3 regions of the Pseudoalteromonas sp. 20-92 genome follow, and region 1 is predicted to be linked to each of the others. Evidence: predicted binding sites of a transcription regulator. Region 1 holds the regulator's gene; each other region holds the start of a gene.
What was found. Region 1 encodes sigma-54, which starts transcription at its own class of promoters, with help from an activator protein. Its sites were predicted from a motif close to GTTGGCACGNNNNTNGNNT; they were not measured.
Positions count from the first base shown of each region.

Region 2: the regulator sigma-54 is predicted to act here: its motif matches at 4,118-4,136, upstream of fliE (flagellar hook-basal body complex protein FliE).
Region 3: the regulator sigma-54 is predicted to act here: its motif matches at 2,335-2,353, upstream of NRL14_RS04900 (FlgO family outer membrane protein).

Region 1 is NZ_JANJGQ010000004.1:22,961-29,170, reverse strand. It holds gene mgtE (magnesium transporter) at 1-1,352, opposite strand, end outside; gene NRL14_RS05360 (HPr family phosphocarrier protein) at 1,454-1,726, opposite strand; gene rapZ (RNase adapter RapZ) at 1,770-2,615, opposite strand; gene ptsN (PTS IIA-like nitrogen regulatory protein PtsN) at 2,635-3,087, opposite strand; gene hpf (ribosome hibernation promoting factor) at 3,092-3,379, opposite strand; gene NRL14_RS05340 (RNA polymerase factor sigma-54) at 3,406-4,905, opposite strand; gene lptB (LPS export ABC transporter ATP-binding protein) at 4,975-5,700, opposite strand; gene lptA (lipopolysaccharide transport periplasmic protein LptA) at 5,697-6,210, opposite strand, start outside.
Region 2 is NZ_JANJGQ010000003.1:190,112-196,321, forward strand. It holds gene fliI (flagellar protein export ATPase FliI) at 1-146, opposite strand, end outside; gene fliH (flagellar assembly protein FliH) at 165-971, opposite strand; gene fliG (flagellar motor switch protein FliG) at 975-2,015, opposite strand; gene fliF (flagellar basal-body MS-ring/collar protein FliF) at 2,008-3,723, opposite strand; gene fliE (flagellar hook-basal body complex protein FliE) at 3,744-4,076, opposite strand; gene NRL14_RS04635 (sigma-54 dependent transcriptional regulator) at 4,232-5,671, opposite strand; gene NRL14_RS04640 (PAS domain-containing sensor histidine kinase) at 5,668-6,210, opposite strand, start outside.
Region 3 is NZ_JANJGQ010000003.1:244,652-250,861, forward strand. It holds tRNA gene NRL14_RS04885 (tRNA-Arg) at 174-248, opposite strand; gene NRL14_RS04890 (FlgO family outer membrane protein) at 320-991, opposite strand; gene NRL14_RS04895 (FlgO family outer membrane protein) at 999-1,694, opposite strand; gene NRL14_RS04900 (FlgO family outer membrane protein) at 1,708-2,301, opposite strand; gene NRL14_RS04905 (SPOR domain-containing protein) at 2,441-3,118, opposite strand; gene galU (UTP--glucose-1-phosphate uridylyltransferase GalU) at 3,669-4,547, opposite strand; gene NRL14_RS04915 (thymidylate synthase) at 4,569-5,420, opposite strand; gene lgt (prolipoprotein diacylglyceryl transferase) at 5,431-6,210, opposite strand, start outside.

The sequences.
Region 1 (6,210 bases):
AGCAACCAGGTAGCAGTTCCTAAAAAGGCGAATATACCAACAATATCTGTCACAGTGGTTAGCACCACACTCCCTGCAAGTGCGGGGTCTATATTCATTCTTTTAAGTATTATTGGAATACTTGCGCCAGCCACACCAGCCACGACTAAGTTCATAAACATAGCGAAGGCAAGTACACCACCAAGCATAAAGTCCCATTGCCATAGGGCAATAACACCTGCAATTAATAATGACCACAAAATACCGTTTAATGCACCAATGGCAAGTTCTTTCATCATTAAAAAGCGTTGGTTTGTTTGGTTTATATGGCCTACCGCAATACCGCGTATAACAAGCGTTAACGATTGACTTCCTGCAACGCCACCCATAGAAGGGACAATACCGTTTAGTACCGCCAAAATAGGTAAAACATCTAGTGTTCCTTCAAAAAAGCTAGCAACAAAGGCCGCTGCAAGTGCGGTTAGTAAATTGACACCTAACCAAACTGAGCGCTTTTTAGAGCTTTTGAGTACTGGCGCAAAGGTATCTTCTTCATCATCTAGACCGGCTAAGCCTAGTAAACTATGCTCTGCATCTTCTCGAATTACGTCAACAATATCATCGATAGTGACACGACCAAGTAATTGATCGTTATCATCCACAACAGGTGCTGATATCCAATTATGGCGCTCAAATAGTTGCGCGACTTCACTTTCATCCATTGAAATTGGGATTGATTCACAATCTTCATCCATTAAATCGCGAACAATTTTTTCAGGTGGGTTCGTTAATAACGTACTCAGTGATAGAGCGCCTATAAAACAGTTGTGTTTATCAACAACATATAGATCATCTGTACCTTCTGGTAGCTCCCCACGTAGCCTAATATATCTAAGTACAACATCGAGCGTTACATCAGGGCGAATGGTTACCGTATCGGTGTTCATTAGCGCGCCAGCTGAACGCTCTTGATATGAAAGTGCTTGTGTTGCACGTTCACGGTCTTGAATATCCATAGCGCTGACAACGTCTTTATAAACGGTGTCTGGTAAACTACGGAGTACTTCACCTAAGTCATCGTGGCCCATGTCTTCAGTTGCGGCTGCAATGTGCTCAGGTTCCATTTGGGCAATAATGCCTAAACGAACATCTTCGGAAAGCTCTTCAAGAACATCACCTTGTACATCAGGGTCAACCAACTGCCAAAGTAGTCGGCGAATTTTATGCGGCGATGACTCTAATAATAATGCGGTATCACAAGGAGCTGTTTTTGCTAACATCCGCCTAACTTGAACAAATTGACCACTGTTAAGCGACTTTGTCACTTGTTTTAATTGTTGTAGTGGATAGTCTTGTTCAAAAGCTTCAGGCATTGGCGTCCTTATTGATTTTTATATAACTATGGATAGGGAGGTTTATTAATGGGGTAATTAACCACATTTAGTTTATCTTAGTTTCGGTTTTTAGCTAAGTGCTATTCTTCTTCATTAAAGCGTTGTGCTATCAATTGACCAACGGCATGTAAAGCTTGTTCGGCATCAGGGCCCTCACACACTACTTTCACCTCTTTTCCTTGACTGCTTTCCAGTAGCATTAAAGCCAATACACTGTCCCCAGGCGCTTCTTTATCATCTTGATATATCATGATTGAGGCATCAAATTTAATAGCAAGTTGCGCTAATACTGTTGCGGCTCTTGCATGAAGTCCTAATTTATTTTTTATTAAAAAAGTGTCTTCTAAACGCATAAGTTACTCTACCTAAGCTGAACAGATGATTATTTTGAATGAGTTATTTTTCTTGTTCTCTATGGCGGATTTTTACATTTGGATGTGTCATCGAAAAACTTTCACCAATCGTTTGTGCTAAATATACTGAGCGATGTTGCCCACCAGTACAACCTATAGCAATAGTTAAGTAGCTACGGTTATTTCGCTCTAAATGTGGCAACCATGTTTGTACAAAAGTTTGAATTTGCCAAGTGAACTTTTGGACAATGCTGTGGCTGGCTAAGTAATCCTTTACGGGTTGGTCTAAGCCATTTAAAGGTTTTAATTCTGGCTCCCAATGTGGGTTCGGTAAAAAGCGTGCATCAAAGACATAATCAGCTTCCTTAGGAATGCCGTGTTTAAAGCCAAATGACTCAAAAGTAACAATGAGTTGTTTATCTTTTTTACCCAGAATTTTTTCACGAATTGATTCAGCAAGTTGATGAACACTTAAATCACTCGTGTCGATCATATAGTCAGCGCGAGTAGTGAGAACATCGAGAAGTTCTTTTTCTTTTTTTATTGCTAAATCAAGAGGTAATGAGTCAACTGATAACGGGTGTAGACGGCGAGTCTCAGAAAAACGTTTAATTAATGTTTGATCCTCACTGTCTAGATAAAACAGAGTCGGTTTAGCAAAGCCAGGTAAGTATTCAAGGATATCGTTAAATTCATCTTGCTCTTTTGGTAAATTACGGACATCAATACTAACTGCAATTTTGTCGTAGTTATCAGATACACTTCTCACTAAAGAAGGTAGCAGATTAATTGGAATATTATCTACGCAATAATAACCTAAATCTTCAACTACGCGTAAAGCAACCGATTTTCCAGAACCGGAACGGCCACTTATGATAATTAATTCCATTTATCACCCATTATGTTAATTACGATTGTTCTACAATAACTTGATACAGTTCAGTATCTGATTTTGCGCTGCGTAACTGTTTACAAAAATCTTTATTATTTAGTTTATCAGCTATCGTTGCGAGCGTCTTTAAGTGCTGCTGGTTATCGCCATCAGGTACGATGAGTGCAACAAATATATCAACAGGGCGATTATCTATTGCATCAAAATTAATAGGTGTTTCGCTTACTAATACGAGTGCTAAAGGCTCTTCTGCGCCGCTCATTCGCCCGTGAGGGATTGCAATGCCTCTTCCTATACCAGTGCTTCCCAGTTTTTCTCTATTCATTAAGGCGCTGAGAATATCTTGTTGAGAAAGATATGGGAGCTTGTCATGAGCAAGTTGACTGATGAACTCTAAAATTCTTTTTTTACTATTAAAAAGGACCGCAGCTCTGCTGCAGTCCTGGCATATAAGTGAACTTAATTTCATAATATTAGTGTCGAGCAAGCTTCTCTTTGTGTTTAATAACTTGGCGATCGAGCTTGTCAATCAGCGAGTCAATGGCGGCGTACATATCTTGATGTTCAGTAGAGGCAAATAACTCAGCTCCACTTACATGAATCGTTGCCTCAGCTTTTTGGTTTAATTTTTCTATATCAAGAATGACATGAACATTATTAATATGATCTGAGTGTCTTTCTAGCTTCGCAAATTTGGTATTTACATAATCTCTTAATGAATCAGTTACTTCTACGTGACGACCAGTTAAGTTTAGTTGCATAAGCATTACCCTCTTTGTTTAGCGTCTTAAATCAAACTTTTTCGCTGATTTGACGGTGGAATAGCTAGAGATTCGCGATACTTTGCGATTGTACGTCTCGCTACTTTTATTCCTTGCTCAGCTAATATATCTGCAATTTTACTATCACTCAATGGTTTTGCTGAGTTTTCTGCTGCGATTAATTTTTTAATGAGAGCGCGTATTGCTGTTGATGAGCATTCGCCTCCATTTTCAGTACTTACATGGCTTGAGAAAAAATATTTAAGCTCAAAAATACCGCGAGGTGTATGCATATATTTTTGAGTTGTTACGCGTGAAATAGTTGATTCGTGCATTTCGACCATTTCTGCTACATCATTTAAAACCATTGGTTTCATGGCTTCGGGGCCATGCTCAAAAAAACCTTGTTGTTGCTTAACAATACAATTAGTTACTTTTAATAGTGTATCGTTTCTACTTTCTAAACTTTTAATAAACCATTTAGCTTCTTGTAGATGCGAGCGAATAAACTGGCTATCACCACTTGATTTAACGGTGCGTGACATTGCTGCATATTGGCTGTTGACTCTGATTTTAGGCATGCTATCTGGGTTTAGTTCAACAACCCAGCGACCTTTTATTTTTTTCACCGATACATCAGGAATTACATACTCAGATTCTTCTCTAACTATAGTATCCGCCGGTTTTGGGCTAAGAGTATGTATTAAAGTCATTATTTCTTTAAGCTCTTCTTCTTTGAGCTTTGTTTTTTTCATTAATGTACGATAGTCGCGAGCAGCTAATAGATCAATGTGCTCGGTTAAAATCATTTTTGTTTCATTAATATAGGGTGTTTCTTTATCGTATTGGTTCAGCTGAATACATAAGCATTCTTGTAAACTACGTGCTGCAATACCAACAGGGTCAAACAATTGAATTCGTTTTAAAACAGCTTCTATTTCGTCAAGTTCAACTTCGTTGTCTTCTTCGTTCTCTTGATTAAAACTTTCTAAAATTTCTTCGCAGCTCAGCGTTAAAATACCCGAATCATCGACGGCTTCAACAATCGCAATCGCAATCGCTTCATCGGTAGGACTAAAGGGAGTCAGTTGTAGTTGCCACATTAGGTATTCGTGGAGCGTTTCAGTTGAGGAGCCTTGGTATATAGATTCATCTTCAGGCATTGGTCCTGATGATGACGCTGGGGCTGCGCTCATATATTCATCCCAACTAACATCCATAGCCATTTCATCACCTAGCGTATCTTTAGCAAGTGCTTCACCACTGTCTTGCTCATATTCGCTCGGAACATCATCAGCATTTGCGCTAACAGTGACATCGTCGTTATCTGCTTTTTGCTCGTTTTTACCAGCAGAATCTTCGGCGTAATCTTGTTCTTCAACCTCTAATAGGGGGTTGCTGTCGAGTGCTTCTTGTATTTCTTGCTGGAGATCCAATGTACTGAGTTGCAACAGGCGAATTGCTTGTTGCAGCTGTGGAGTCATTGTAAGTTGCTGGCCCATGCGCAGCTGTAATGATTGCCTCATGTATCTCTAACAATCCTTTTATGTTGTTATAATTAATACTAGCAGATGCTTAAAGACATGGCGTAAATGTTACAGCCTAAATTGCTCGCCTAAATAAACATCACGTACTGTTTTATCGTTTAATACGTGTTCTGGAGTGCCTGATGCAATTAACTCACCATGAGAAACTATGTAGGCTTTTTCGCAAACATCAAGAGTTTCTCTTACATTATGGTCGGTAATTAACACACCAATACCACGATTTTTAAGATGTTCAATTATTTTCTTTATATCTAACACTGAAATAGGGTCAACACCAGCAAAAGGCTCATCAAGCAATATAAATTTAGGATCAGCGGCTAGTGCTCGCGCTATTTCAACTCGGCGACGCTCGCCTCCTGATAATGCCATACCTTGGCTATCACGAATGTGCTGAATACTAAATTCATCTAATAAATTGTTAAGTGTGTCTTCTCTTGCTTGCTTATTTAGCTCTTTACGTGTTTCTAAAATAGCCATTAAATTTTGATAAACAGTAAGCTTTCTAAAAATTGATGATTCTTGGGGTAAGTAACCAATGCCTAATCTAGCACGACTATGCATAGGTAAAAGAGTAATATCGTTATCGTCGATAGAAATCTTGCCTTTATCACTAGGTACAAGGCCTACAATCATATAAAACGTTGTGGTTTTACCTGCACCATTAGGGCCAAGTAACCCGACTATGCTGCCAGCCTTTACTTCCAGACCTACATTTTTTACAACTTCGCGGCCTTTATAACTTTTAGCTAATAGTTCTGCTTTTAATGTACTCATGGCTGACCTTTATCGTTTTTTTCTTTTTTAGTCTCAATAGGTACTAAAATAGTATGCACACGATCGGTTGAGTTTTCGTCTTTTTCAGCGCTAATTAATTGCTGTTGCATATCGTAAGTAATACTCTTGGCATTTATTTTTTGACCCGCTTGCGATACTTGTGCATCGCCAATAAGGGTTAAAAATCGTTTAGCTACATCATAACGAACTTCGTTTGCGCTGGCGCTCATTATAGTGCCATCAGTTTGTTTTTCTTCGAAATATGCAGGGCTACCAGTTGCAATTAGTAGCTGTTTATTATCGCCTAATTCATCACGTTTATGTACTTCTAAACGGTCGGCTGTAATACGGCGGTTGCCGTGAATAATCTCAACATTTTTTTCAAAAATTCCGACGTTTTCTTTTAATTGGCCTTCTTGTTTGTCGGCACTTATTGATATTTGATTCGCTGCAGGTTGAATCGCTTGTTCAGCAGCGCTAAGGTTGAAAGCTAGTATAAGTGTCGGAATA
Region 2 (6,210 bases), on a different contig from region 1:
CTTCCAACAGGCGCACGTAAACCTTTTGCTTCAAGTGTGAGGCCTACGACACGTGTTAAAATACCCGCTACCGCGAGGGCTGGTGTATTAATATGCTGTTTATATTGAGATAAGCGTTCGCTTAAAGATGCACATTGTTCAGACATGACATGCCAATAAAGTAGTTAGATACCACTATTATGCAAAAAACTATCCAATGTTTCTTTGACGCGAGTTTTCAAGGTCATATCGAGTGAGGATTGGGCTGTTTTAACCTCGCAACCGCCACGTTCAAGTGTAGGTTCAGCGATTAGTTGCCAATTATTATCTGCGATGGTTTGTTCTCCATAGCTGTTTTTTATGAGTTCTAAATCTTCTGGGTGTAAATGTATACGTACCTTTTCTTGCTCAGCATTAAGCGAATCTATACTTAGTTTAAGTGTATGTAAAATAACATCAGGAGAGGTTTTTACTTCTTGATAAATTATTGCTTCAGCAAGCATTACTGTCAATTGGACTAATTGTTTTTCAACTTGTTCATCCACTTTATTCAAAGGAGTAGTTAAATTATCTAATATGCTACGCAAACCCGTGAGTTGTTCTTCAATTAATGGTTTTACGTCCTCATGACCTTGAGTTTTACCTAGTTCAAGCCCCTCTTTATAACCGGCCTCTTTTCCCTCTGTAACGCCTTTATCAAAACCATCAATATAACCTTGCTCATGCCCTTGTTTAAGACCTTCTTCATAAGCATCTTGTCGAATTCGCTCAAGTTCAGCCATAGTAATAGAAGGTAATTCAGGTTCCTGAGGTTCCTCTACAGGTACCTCTTCGGCCATTTCTTTTTTGTATAAATCCGAAAGTGGTGTGCCAAAAGCAGTTGAACGATCTCCAAAACTTCTTTCGTCCGGAGCCATATTGGGCACTGACCAGTTTCTTAATAATTCATCTGCTTCTTCTGCATTGAGTGGACGACCTTTTAACTTACTCATGCTTTACAGGAACTCCTCACCACCACCGCCACCTAGCTGAATCTCGCCAGAATCAGATAAACGACGTGCAGTTGATAAAATTTCTTTTTGCGCAGCTTCAACTTCACTAATTCTTACAGGTGCCATTGCTTCTAAATCATCAGCAAGCATTTCTGCTGCACGTTTAGACATGTTACCTAATATTTTCTCTTTAAGAGCATCGTCTGTGCCTTTAATCGCTTTCATAAGTACATCTTGTTGTACTTCACGCAAAATTGCTTGAATGCCACGGTCTTCAACATCCATTAAGTTTTCGAATACGAACATTAAGTCTTGAATTTGCTGTGACATCTCTTCATCGTGCTCACGAATAGAGTCCATTAACTGCCCTTCTACATTTGTATCAAGGTAGTTCATAATATCAGCTGCAGCTTTTAAACCGCCCATTTTAGCTGCTTGCGCACCCGCTTGACCTGCAAATTGTTTTTCCATAATCTCATTGAGCTCTTGCAATGCCGCAGGTTGCACTTCTTCAAGATTAGCAATACGCATAGTTAAATCTAAACGTACTTTTTCAGGAAACTGTGCCAATATTTCAGCAGACTGCTCTGGCTCTAAATAAGATAAAACAATGGTTTGAATTTGCGGATGCTCATTACGAATAATATTCGCTACCTGCTTAGAGTCCATCCACTTAAGAGAATCAAGTCCCTTAGCGCCTGATCCCATAACAATTTGGTCAATAAGGCTGGCTGCTTTATCTTCACCCAATGCAGCTGTAAGTGCTTTTTTGATAAAATCTTCAGATTGGAAGCCTATCGTACTAAAACTCTGAATTTGTTCAATAAACAAATTATGCACGGCACTTATTTTAGCTTGAGACAAGTCATCTAAGCCCGCCATTGCCATACCCACTTTTTGTACCTGTTTAGGTTCTAAATGCTTGAGTATTTGCGCCGCATCTTCTTCTGATAAACTCAAAAGTAATATAGCCGCTTTATCTACACCATCGAGCTTATCAACATCAAATGCTGTTGGCAGTTGTTTTTGTTCTTGATCAGTCATCTTCTGTTAACCACGCTTTCACTACTTGTGATGATAGTTCTGGTTCGTTAGCTACAAGGGCACGAATTGCTTTTAATAAGTCCTCGTCACCATGTAGGTCTGGTAACTGTAGTGTACCATCGCTAGAGAAGCCAATTGAAGCAGAATCAAAGTCTTTATTTAGCATATCAAGTGTACTGTCACCAATATCAACCCCTGAACTCAATGCATCTTCATCATACTCTTCCAAGGTATTATCTGGGTAAATTAGACGTTTAAGCATTGGTTTAACAACGGCCATAATAAGAACAATAATTACTAAGGCACCTAGACCCAGACGCACATACTTCACAAACCAATCTTGCTCCCACATTGGGACTTCAAGGTCTAAACCTGTCGTTTCACGCACAAATGGCACTGTTACCACTTCAAGTGCATCGCCACGCTGCATATCAAACCCTACACCGCCTTGTAATAAACGACGAATATTTGACAATGCCTCCACTGATCGTGGTGTCATGGTCGTTTCGCCGTTTTCATCCACTTTTGGAATATAATCAACAGCAACCGATACACTTATTCTGCGTATTACCCCCGTTTGCTGGCGTTTATGCGAAATAGTAGTATCAAGCTCATAGTTTCGCGTAGATTCTTTGTGATTACGAGTTGGCGAAGTGCCTGTTCCTGCACCACCTTGTCCTGCTACTTCTGGAATATTCGAGTTTAGTGGAGGCTGATTCGTAAGCGCACCTGGAATACCAACGGCTAAACCGCCTATGTTATTTTCTTCAAATGTGGTTTCACTTCTCACTGCAGGTAAATCTGGATTGTAGCGTTTTTGTGTTTCTTCTATCGCACTAAAGTCCATACTTAAATCAACTTGGGCTGTGTAATTTGCAAGCCCTACGACAGGTATTAAAATGCTGTCTATTTTTTCTAAATATTCTTGTTCTCGTTTACGTTCTAAGTCGTACTCTTTACGAGAGCGTGCTGCTAATGAGCTTTGCGAACCTGAATTTAATAAGCGACCATTTTGATCTGTAACAGTCACCCTAGCTGGCTCTAAGCCTTGTACTGCTGAAGCAATCATATCAACAACAGAGTCTATCTCTTCACCATTAAGAGAGCGCCCACGTTTAAGTGTTAACACAACGGTGGCAGATGGCTTTTTCTCTCTGCGCGCAAATACGTTCTCTTTTGGTATCGCAAGCAATACTTTCGCACGAGTAATATTATTAAGCTCTTCTATAGTACGTGCTAATTGCTGCTCTCTGCCATGTTTGAGGCGCTCACGTTCAAGACGCTGACTAACCCCAAACCCCATATCTTGCATGATAATATCTGATCCCGAAGTAGGTCCTTGGTCTAACCCTTCGCGAGTCATTAATAATTTTATATTTTGATATTCACTTTCATCAACCGATACGACATTACCATCAAGTTGATATTCTATCTTTTGTGCATCTAAAAAATCGAGGGTTTGAATTAACTCTTCTGTTTGCATTTTACCCAATGGGCGCATATCTGGCTGACGTGCCCAAATAATGATAAAAATGGCAATAGCCAAACAAATAGCCAGAGCTATAACCAGTGTCACTTGGCGTAATACATCTGTACCATTTAAAGCACTTAAATAGCCTGATTTCTGTTCTTGTTGATCATCACTATCACTTTGGTCGATATCACCACTAGCAAGTGCAAGGTCTGTAGATTGGTTAGATTGCGCCACGATAATTCTCCACTACCTAGTTAAACAGGCATGTTCATGATTTCTTTGTAAGCTTCTACAAGTTTATTACGAACCTGTACTGTAGCTTCAAATGCAACCGAAGATTTCTGAGAAGCAATCATCGCCTCAGCAAGCGATACACTTCGGTCACCCATTTCAACTGCTTTTACTTTTTGGCCTGTATCTTGTTGTAACTCATGCACTGTATTTAGCGCATTACTTAGCATATCGCCAAATTGTGCAGTAGAAGTAGACTGCACTTGAGTTGGCAATTTATTAATTTGATTATTACGGCCAGCTTCAAGGGCCATTGATTGCATTTCTTGAAAGACAGCGCTATTTTGAATTTTCATAATTTTTCTCTGACAATGCAGTTAAGCTTATAAAGATAATAAAGCACAAACCATGCCAACTAAAAACACAATAAAAACAATTGGTTACAGTTAACTTGTGAGTCAGAGTTTTGACAGCCCCGAATTAAATTAATTAAATTTGGGGCTTAGAGGGATTATGCAGGAAGTGAAATACCTAAATCGCGCATTTGCGCTAGCTTATAACGTAATGTTCGAGGGCTAATACCTAATGTTTCTGCTACATCTTTGCGCTTACCTTGACAGCGAGCTAATGTTTCTAAAATAATACTATGCTCTTTGTCTTTAAGTTCATCTTTATAGCTCCCGGTGTCAACCGCAAGTAAATCTTGCTTTGGCTCACCAACCATAGGCATTTTTTCATCGTAATATGCCGTGCTTAAGCTATTTATAGCTTCGTTTGACGTTGCTGTTTCCAATACTTCTGTTGGTGTAATTACAAAATCGCTTGCTACTAAGTTTTCGATAAAAATAGCATGTTCATTTATTGTATTACCACTTCGTAGTATCAGTGCTCGCTGAATTACGTTATCCAGTTCACGAACATTACCAGGCCATGCATGAGCAAGTAGTTTTTGCTCTGCTGCTTTATCTAAGTAGGCCATAGGCTCTTTACTTTTATTTATATGGCGTTCTATTAAATGCTTTGCGAGTATAATTATATCACCAGGGCGCTGGCAAAGAGGTCGCCACATTAATGGAAAAACATTAAGTCGGTAATATAAGTCCTCTCTAAATTGGTTCTTAGCGACCGCTTCTTTTAAGTCACGATTACTCGTTGCTAATACACGAACATCTAGTTGGATTGTCTTACGAGCACCTAAACGCTCTACTTCCCGCTCTTGTAGCACTCGTAGTAGCTTTGCCTGTAATCCTAAATCCATTTCAGTGATTTCATCTAGTAAAATTGTTCCGCCTTGCGCTTGTTCAAATTTACCAGGGCATGCTTGAATAGCACCTGTAAACGCCCCTTTTTCGTAACCAAATAAAGTGGCCTCAAGCATATTTTCAGGGATCGCAGCACAATTTATAGCAACAAAGGGTTCATTGCATCGACTCGATTTATCGTGAATATAACGCGCGAGCACTTCTTTACCTGAACCACTAGGCCCGAGCACCATTACACTCGCATCAGAGCGTGCAACTTTACTTGCAAGTTCGAGTAATTGAATGCTACTTGGGTCGGCAACAATAGGGCCATCTGTCTCTCTCGCTTTTTCAGGCAAATAGCGACTCACCATATTTAGCAGCACTTCAGGTGCAAATGGTTTAGCCATATAATCAATAGCACCTAAACGCATAGCTTCAACAGCATCATCAATCGTGGCATAGGCCGTCATCATCAATACAGGTAAATCGGGATAATTTAATTTAATACTTCGCAGTAAGTCCAAACCACTCATGGTTCCCATTTGCACATCACTTACGACTAATGAAAATTGCTCTTTTTTAAGCAATAACATCGCTTGCTCTGCGCTATTAGCTGAAACGCATTCAATACCTGACATCTCCAGCGTATCAATTAAAGCTTCACGGAGCCCCGCATCATCTTCTACGACTAAAATAATATTACTCATAATGATTCCTCTAATTTAGATGTCGCGCGTATTGGCAACAGTAAACTAAAACAAGCTCCACCATGAGCATTGTTACTAACGTCAACACGTCCTTGATGCGCATTAATCACCGAACTTACAACAGCAAGCCCTAGACCAGTGCCTTGGCTTTTTGTAGTAAAAAAGGGTTCAAACATTTTATCAGCCTGACTTAAATCAATACCGGGACCATTATCGCTTACACTAATACGCACAAAATCGTGATCTTGTAAATCAGTCGCGGCACTCAAATGCACTTTAGCCCCAGAACCAATCACTTGAATGCTATTGTGAATAAGGTTTTGAACAGCACTGGCTAGCGCTGTCTTATTCCCCACTATTACAATATCTGGTTCAGGAAGACTTACATCCAGCTCGCTTTCATTAAGTGCGACCATGGCATCAGCACCGGTTTTCACTTCTGTTAATAATTGCTGCATAGAGACTTGTTCAACGACTTGCTGCTCACCGCTTTTAGCAAATAACAGCATGTCATTAACCTGCGTTTCTAAATCTTTTAA
Region 3 (6,210 bases), on a different contig from region 1:
TTCGCTAAGCAAGGCTTTCAATGTCTGCTCCTGGCACAAAGCAGACTGAATGTAATTTGGCTATTTTAATAAAAGAGCAGCGCTAAATTCTCTACATTTCAATTTACGATGCTATAAATATGCTATAAAAAACAAGCGAAAGAAAAAGAAAGCGCATAACTCATTGATTTAATTGGTAGCCCCTGCAAGAATCGAACTTGCAACTGCCCCTTAGGAGGGGGCCGTTATATCCATTTAACTAAGAGGCCACAAATAAGCGTGTGCTTAGAGGTGTGAATTATAACGGTATCTGGTTTTTTATATCAAGCGACAACTGAACTTAATTGCTTGATAAGTATATATCTTCTTTATTTAGTACGTATAACGGTATTAATTTTCGGCTAGTGGCAACAACTTGCTTGGTGTCTATGTTAATAACACGCGCATTGACCGCAACCCCATTACGTCGATAAATTAAAGTACCTGCAAGTACGTGGCTGGCCATTTGGTCTTCATTAAGTTTTGCTATATCACGCGATAAAACAAAGTCGCCACGGCTATTTACGTCTATGGTTTCTGTGGTTTTAAAATCAACAACACCATAACCAAATTTTTGTAATTGATGGATTAAGGTTTCAGATATTTGATTTCCAAGCTGATTTGTGTTGTTCAGTGTGGCATCTAAATTAACTAAGGTTGTAACCGCAATATTTAAATGCGCATTAGTATCATTACCTGATTCGAGGGTGTCGACTAGATCGAGGGCCATTTGCTCTACATAATTAACCAATGTTTGATGGTGGTTAAGGGGCATAAATTGTTGTGATGAATCGTATTCGTCATGTACATCTACTTTAGCCGACGACAGCATTTCCGGTGTTTGCTCATGCTGTGTGTTTACATCTACGCGGGTATTTGTGTTTTGTTGCTGTTGAGTAATATGTGTCATAGAACACCCAGCCAATGCTAGCATGCTAAAAGCGCTAAGCACGCTGTTTAATGTATAACGCATAATCACCTCACTCATCCGCTTGCTTAAGCATTATGCCATCAGTTCGGTAGCTGCTGTTAAGCGCATCAACAACTGACTGAGGAATAAAGCCTTGTGCACTGCCTACAACAGCTTTACTTTTCAAACCAACAATACGAGCATTTACTAATACCCCCCCTTGGTGGCTCACTAAGGTACCGGCTAGGACGTAGTTAAAATTTTGATCTTGATTTAACTCTAAATAGTCGCGACTAAATACAAAGTCACCCGCCGGTGTTACTCGCATAAAGTCGGTTGTTTTAAAATCAATGACCGGTATACCAAAACTATGCAGTTCGTGCATAAAGCTTTCTGATATCTGATTTCCTAATAAACTGCCATCGTTGTAGTTATCATCTAAAAATACAAAGCTTGAAACAGCAAGTGGTGTTTTATCATTTACGTACTGTAAGTTTTCGACCATGTCTTGCATTATGCCACGCACGTAATGGTTAATATTTTTACGCTTGGCGGGCATTGATTTGGTGTAATTATTTTGCTCAACCAAACCAGACTGAAAAAGTTGATTATTTACAATAGGCGACGCAACTTCGCGTTGCTCACTTACAAGCATTACAGGGCTATTGCTTTGCGGTTCTTCTACTTGTTCTGACTCCATGCCATTAAACATTTGCGAACAGCCAAATCCCAATGGCAAACATAATGTAATTAGTAGGTTTCTCATTTTGTGCTCCAAATTAGTATTCGCTGCGGTATAAAAGGCCGTCGCGCTGCTGAATTTTTTCATTTCCCCACATTACATTAATAGGGATCTCGGTACTGCCTGCTGATAAAACTTGTTTGCTGTTTATATTAACTAGTCGCGCATTTACTATATATGCATGCTGCTGACGAGTCACAGTACCGGTAACTATCAAGTCAATTTTTTGACGTTCACGTAATTTATTTAAATCGCGACTTAGTACATTATCGGCATTACTCGATAATGTTATATTATTGTCTAATCTATACTCTACCGTATGGTAACCAAGCTGGGTCATTTGGGTTAATAGACTTTCTTGGATTTGTTGGCTAAGCCCTGAAGCTTGCTCTGTCATTAACTTGGTGTCGAGCCCATCAGCAAAATAAAAGCTACTTACACCAATGCGGGAATTACGACTTAACGGCTCTTTTAAATGACTAAGCAGCACTGTTAGCGTATTTACATAATCATTAACTGTGTAAGGTGCCATAGCCGCTTTAGGAGCGTGTGTGCTTATACTTGGCGCTAGTTGCGGTATCAAACTGCAAGCGGCTAAGTTAACTAATAATAGGGGTAATAAAAGGCGCATAATTGCCATCCTCTTTCAAATATACAAAAGATAAAGCAATTATTATGCCTAAAAGATTTTTGAATTATTTTGCTAGTTAACCTACACCAATGCTTAACCTAAACCCGATTAACATGCCTACCTCAACTATTTGTTTAAACTATAGTTTAATGGGTTTATCTGTGTAACTACTTACTATGCAATCGAGTTTATAAAGTTTAAATACTTCGCAATCTGCTTTGGCGTTATTTAACTTTTGATATGAACCCAGTTTTAAGCGGTAAAATATTTTATCGTTAATACGGATTTGCTCTACGTTAGTCTCTATTTTTTTTCTAAACAATGGAGCTGCCTGTATGTTCAGGTTTTGCCATACTTTTTTTAAGCTTGGCTCAGAGCTAACTGATGCCACTTGTAATGAAAATGAATGCTTAAGCGTATTTAATTTTACAGCTTGTTTTTTACTGTAGCTATGTTTAGGCGCTTTCGAAAGCGCTTTTATGGTATGAGCAGCTATAGGATTGCGTGTATCAGCACGAGTATAACGTTGGTTGGATTGCGTTATCGCTTTAGTGTTAATAATGTCGATATGGTCAACTAAATAAGTGATCTCTTTTTCGAGCCTTAAAATACGCTCAAGGCCCGCTCTAGCTTGTTGCCATTGCATTGCTGCATCTTTTAACTGAGCAAGCTCTAAGGCCGTGATTGACACATATTCTGGTAAATTACTTGGTTTTTCTAACTGGTTTACTTCTGACGTAGAAGCACAGGCAGTACAAAATACAAACGTTAAAAGACTCAGAATTATATTTTTATTATTATTTTTATGTTTAAACATGTATTCGTTATCCTGAAAGCAGTGTAATTACACTTACATTTCAGCTAAACATTCTTATAAATTATACCAATTCGCTTAATTAAACATTATTGCAAGTTGGTACTAAGTGTTTAACTTTAAATAGGCCATGGGAACAACTCATTTCAGCGTTAATTGTGTTTTAAAAAACAATTAACGCGGGTCCCTTTATCCTTAAGAAAACATTTAATACAAATTTAGTGCCAATTAACAAAAAAACAACAATATAACTTAAAAACCGCGCATTTAAACATATTCAATCCTTAAAATAACAACAGTTTTTGAGTTGTTGTATTTTTAGATACTACGTTTGCAACAGTGTATTTAACCCACAATTTCGATAATAACTTCATCCCCAAAAGCTATTGACGTGTAAATTAGCCTTGTTTTCACTGAAAACCTCTGGCTAGAGAAAATAAATTTAAATATCACCATAATTCAATATGTTAGTATATCTCTTAACCAGAGCTCTGGTTAAACATTAAAAAAGGCGCCATGTTGGCGCCTTTTATTATTAACGTTATCTTTTAAATTAAATCAACGCTTTAATAAATGCTTTTAGTTCATCTGCAAATTCATCACGGCGTAGTGCGAATTCAATAGTCGCTTTTAAATAACCAACTTTACTTCCACAGTCGTGGCTACGGCCTTTTATAGCGTATGCATCTACTTTTTCGTGTTCCATTAGCATCGCAATTGCATCTGTTAACTGAATTTCATCGCCTGCCCCTTGCGGAGTTTTTGCAAGTAAAGGCCAGATATTTTCACTTAACACATAACGACCCACTACCGCTAAGTTTGATGGTGCTTCGTCTACAGGTGGTTTTTCTACCATATTCATAATTGGCGAGCTTTCGCCCTGCTTTAACTCAACGTCACCTAAATCAACTACACCAAATTGGTTTACTTGTGCCATTGGTACTGGCTCTACCATAATTTGGCTGTGCTTGGTTTCGTTAAAGTGTGCGATCATTTCTGCTAAGTTATCTTTTTTAAGATCGCTCTCTACATCATCAATAATTACGTCTGGTAAGATAACTACGAACGGTTCGTTACCAATAATCGGTGCCGCACAGCTAATAGCATGCCCTAGGCCTTTGGCTTCACCTTGGCGTACGTGAATAATGGTTACGTCTTTAGGGCAAATAGCTTGCACTTCGGCAAGTAATTGCCGCTTAACACGCTTCTCTAAAGTTGCTTCTAGTTCAAAACTGGTGTCAAAGTGATTTTCGATTGAGTTTTTACTTGAATGCGTTACTAGCACTATCTCTTTAATACCGGCAGCAACTGCTTCATTAACTACGTATTGAATTAAAGGACGGTCTACCACTGGCAGCATTTCTTTAGGAATTGCTTTTGTTGCTGGTAACATGCGAGTACCAAGGCCCGCTACGGGGATCACTGCTTTCATTATGTTTTCCTTAATCTTTTATTATACTGAAAATGGATATTGAATCGCTTCGTGGCATTGATAGCCTGTTACTTCGAAATCGTCTCGTGTTACCCACGTTTCTATATCTTCTAACGATTTAATTTTTGGATTAATTTTTAATTGAGGCGATGCAAATGGCTGACGTGTTAACTGCACATCTCGCATCAACTCAAGTTGGTTTTCATAAATGTGTGCATTGGCAATTTTATGGTATGCCTTACCCGCTTTATGACCAGTAATTTGAGCTACTAACGCCAATAATACAAAGCATTGTATTTGATTAAAGTTCAAGCCAAGCGGCACATCACAGCTGCGCTGATAAGACGTTAAATATAAGGTATCGCCAAGCAACGAAAAGGTGTGCGTATGCATACACGGGCGCAAACAACCAAGCTCAAATTCGCCTGGGTTATAAAACGTGATTATCTCACCACGGTCATCAATGCCATTTTTTAAGTTATTAATAACTTTAGCGAGCTGATCAAGTGTTGAACCATCTGGGCGTTGCCAACCACGCCCTTGTACGCCGTAAACGCGGCCCATGTCGTCCTCACCTTTACGGTTAGGATTATTAAGCCATGCGTTATTATCGTTCGCATTAGCATCCCATGTTTTACAGCCAATATCACGAAACTGCCCAGCACTGTCGTAACCACGTAAGTAACCTAGTAATTCAGCAATCGCTGCTTTGTAGTAACTTTTTCGTGTGGTGATCATCGGAAACTGATTATTAGCTACATCGTATTCTAAATCAGCATTAATTACAGTTAAACAACGCGTGCCTGTACGTTTGTTTTCTACCCACTGCCCTTCGTCAACAATACGCTGACATAACTTTAAATATTGTTTCATGTTTTTTGTATTATGCCTTAGCTGTTGTAACGTGTTGTGGTTGCTTATAAGCCCAAATTAATAACCCTAATCCGCCTACTATCATAGGAAGCGAAAGTATTTGCCCCATTGAAATAAAGTCGGCAAATAAACCGAGTTGTGCATCTGGTTGGCGGAAGTATTCAATACAGAACCTAAACACGCCATAACCTAATAAAAACACACCGGCAACGCTGCCTGCCGGACGAGGCTTTTTAATAAACCATTGCAAGATTAAAAAAAGCACTAAGCCTTCAAAAAATGCTTCGTATAATTGCGATGGGTGACGCGCAAGCGGCCCGCCCGTTGGAAATACCATTGCCCATGGCACGTCGGTAACTCGGCCCCATAACTCACCGTTTATAAAGTTACCAATACGTCCGGCTAAAAGCCCTACAGGAACCAATGGTGCAACAAAGTCGCCTACTTGAAGAAGCGATTTTTTGCGCGTCCACGAAAAAATTGCGGCGGCGGTTATAACGCCAAGTGTTCCACCATGAAACGACATGCCGCCCTGATCTATTCTAAATAAATACAGTGGGTTTTCTATAAAGTAACTAAACTGGTAAAACAATACGTAGCCAATACGCCCGCCTAGTATTACCCCTAACATGCCGTAAAACAGTAAATCGCTAACTTGATCTTTAGTCCAACCAGAGTTTGGTTTTGACGCTTGACGATTTGCAAACCACATCGCAAATGCAAAACCTATTAAATACATTAAGCCGTACCAACGTACGCTAAGTGGCCCAACTGAAAAAATTATTGGATC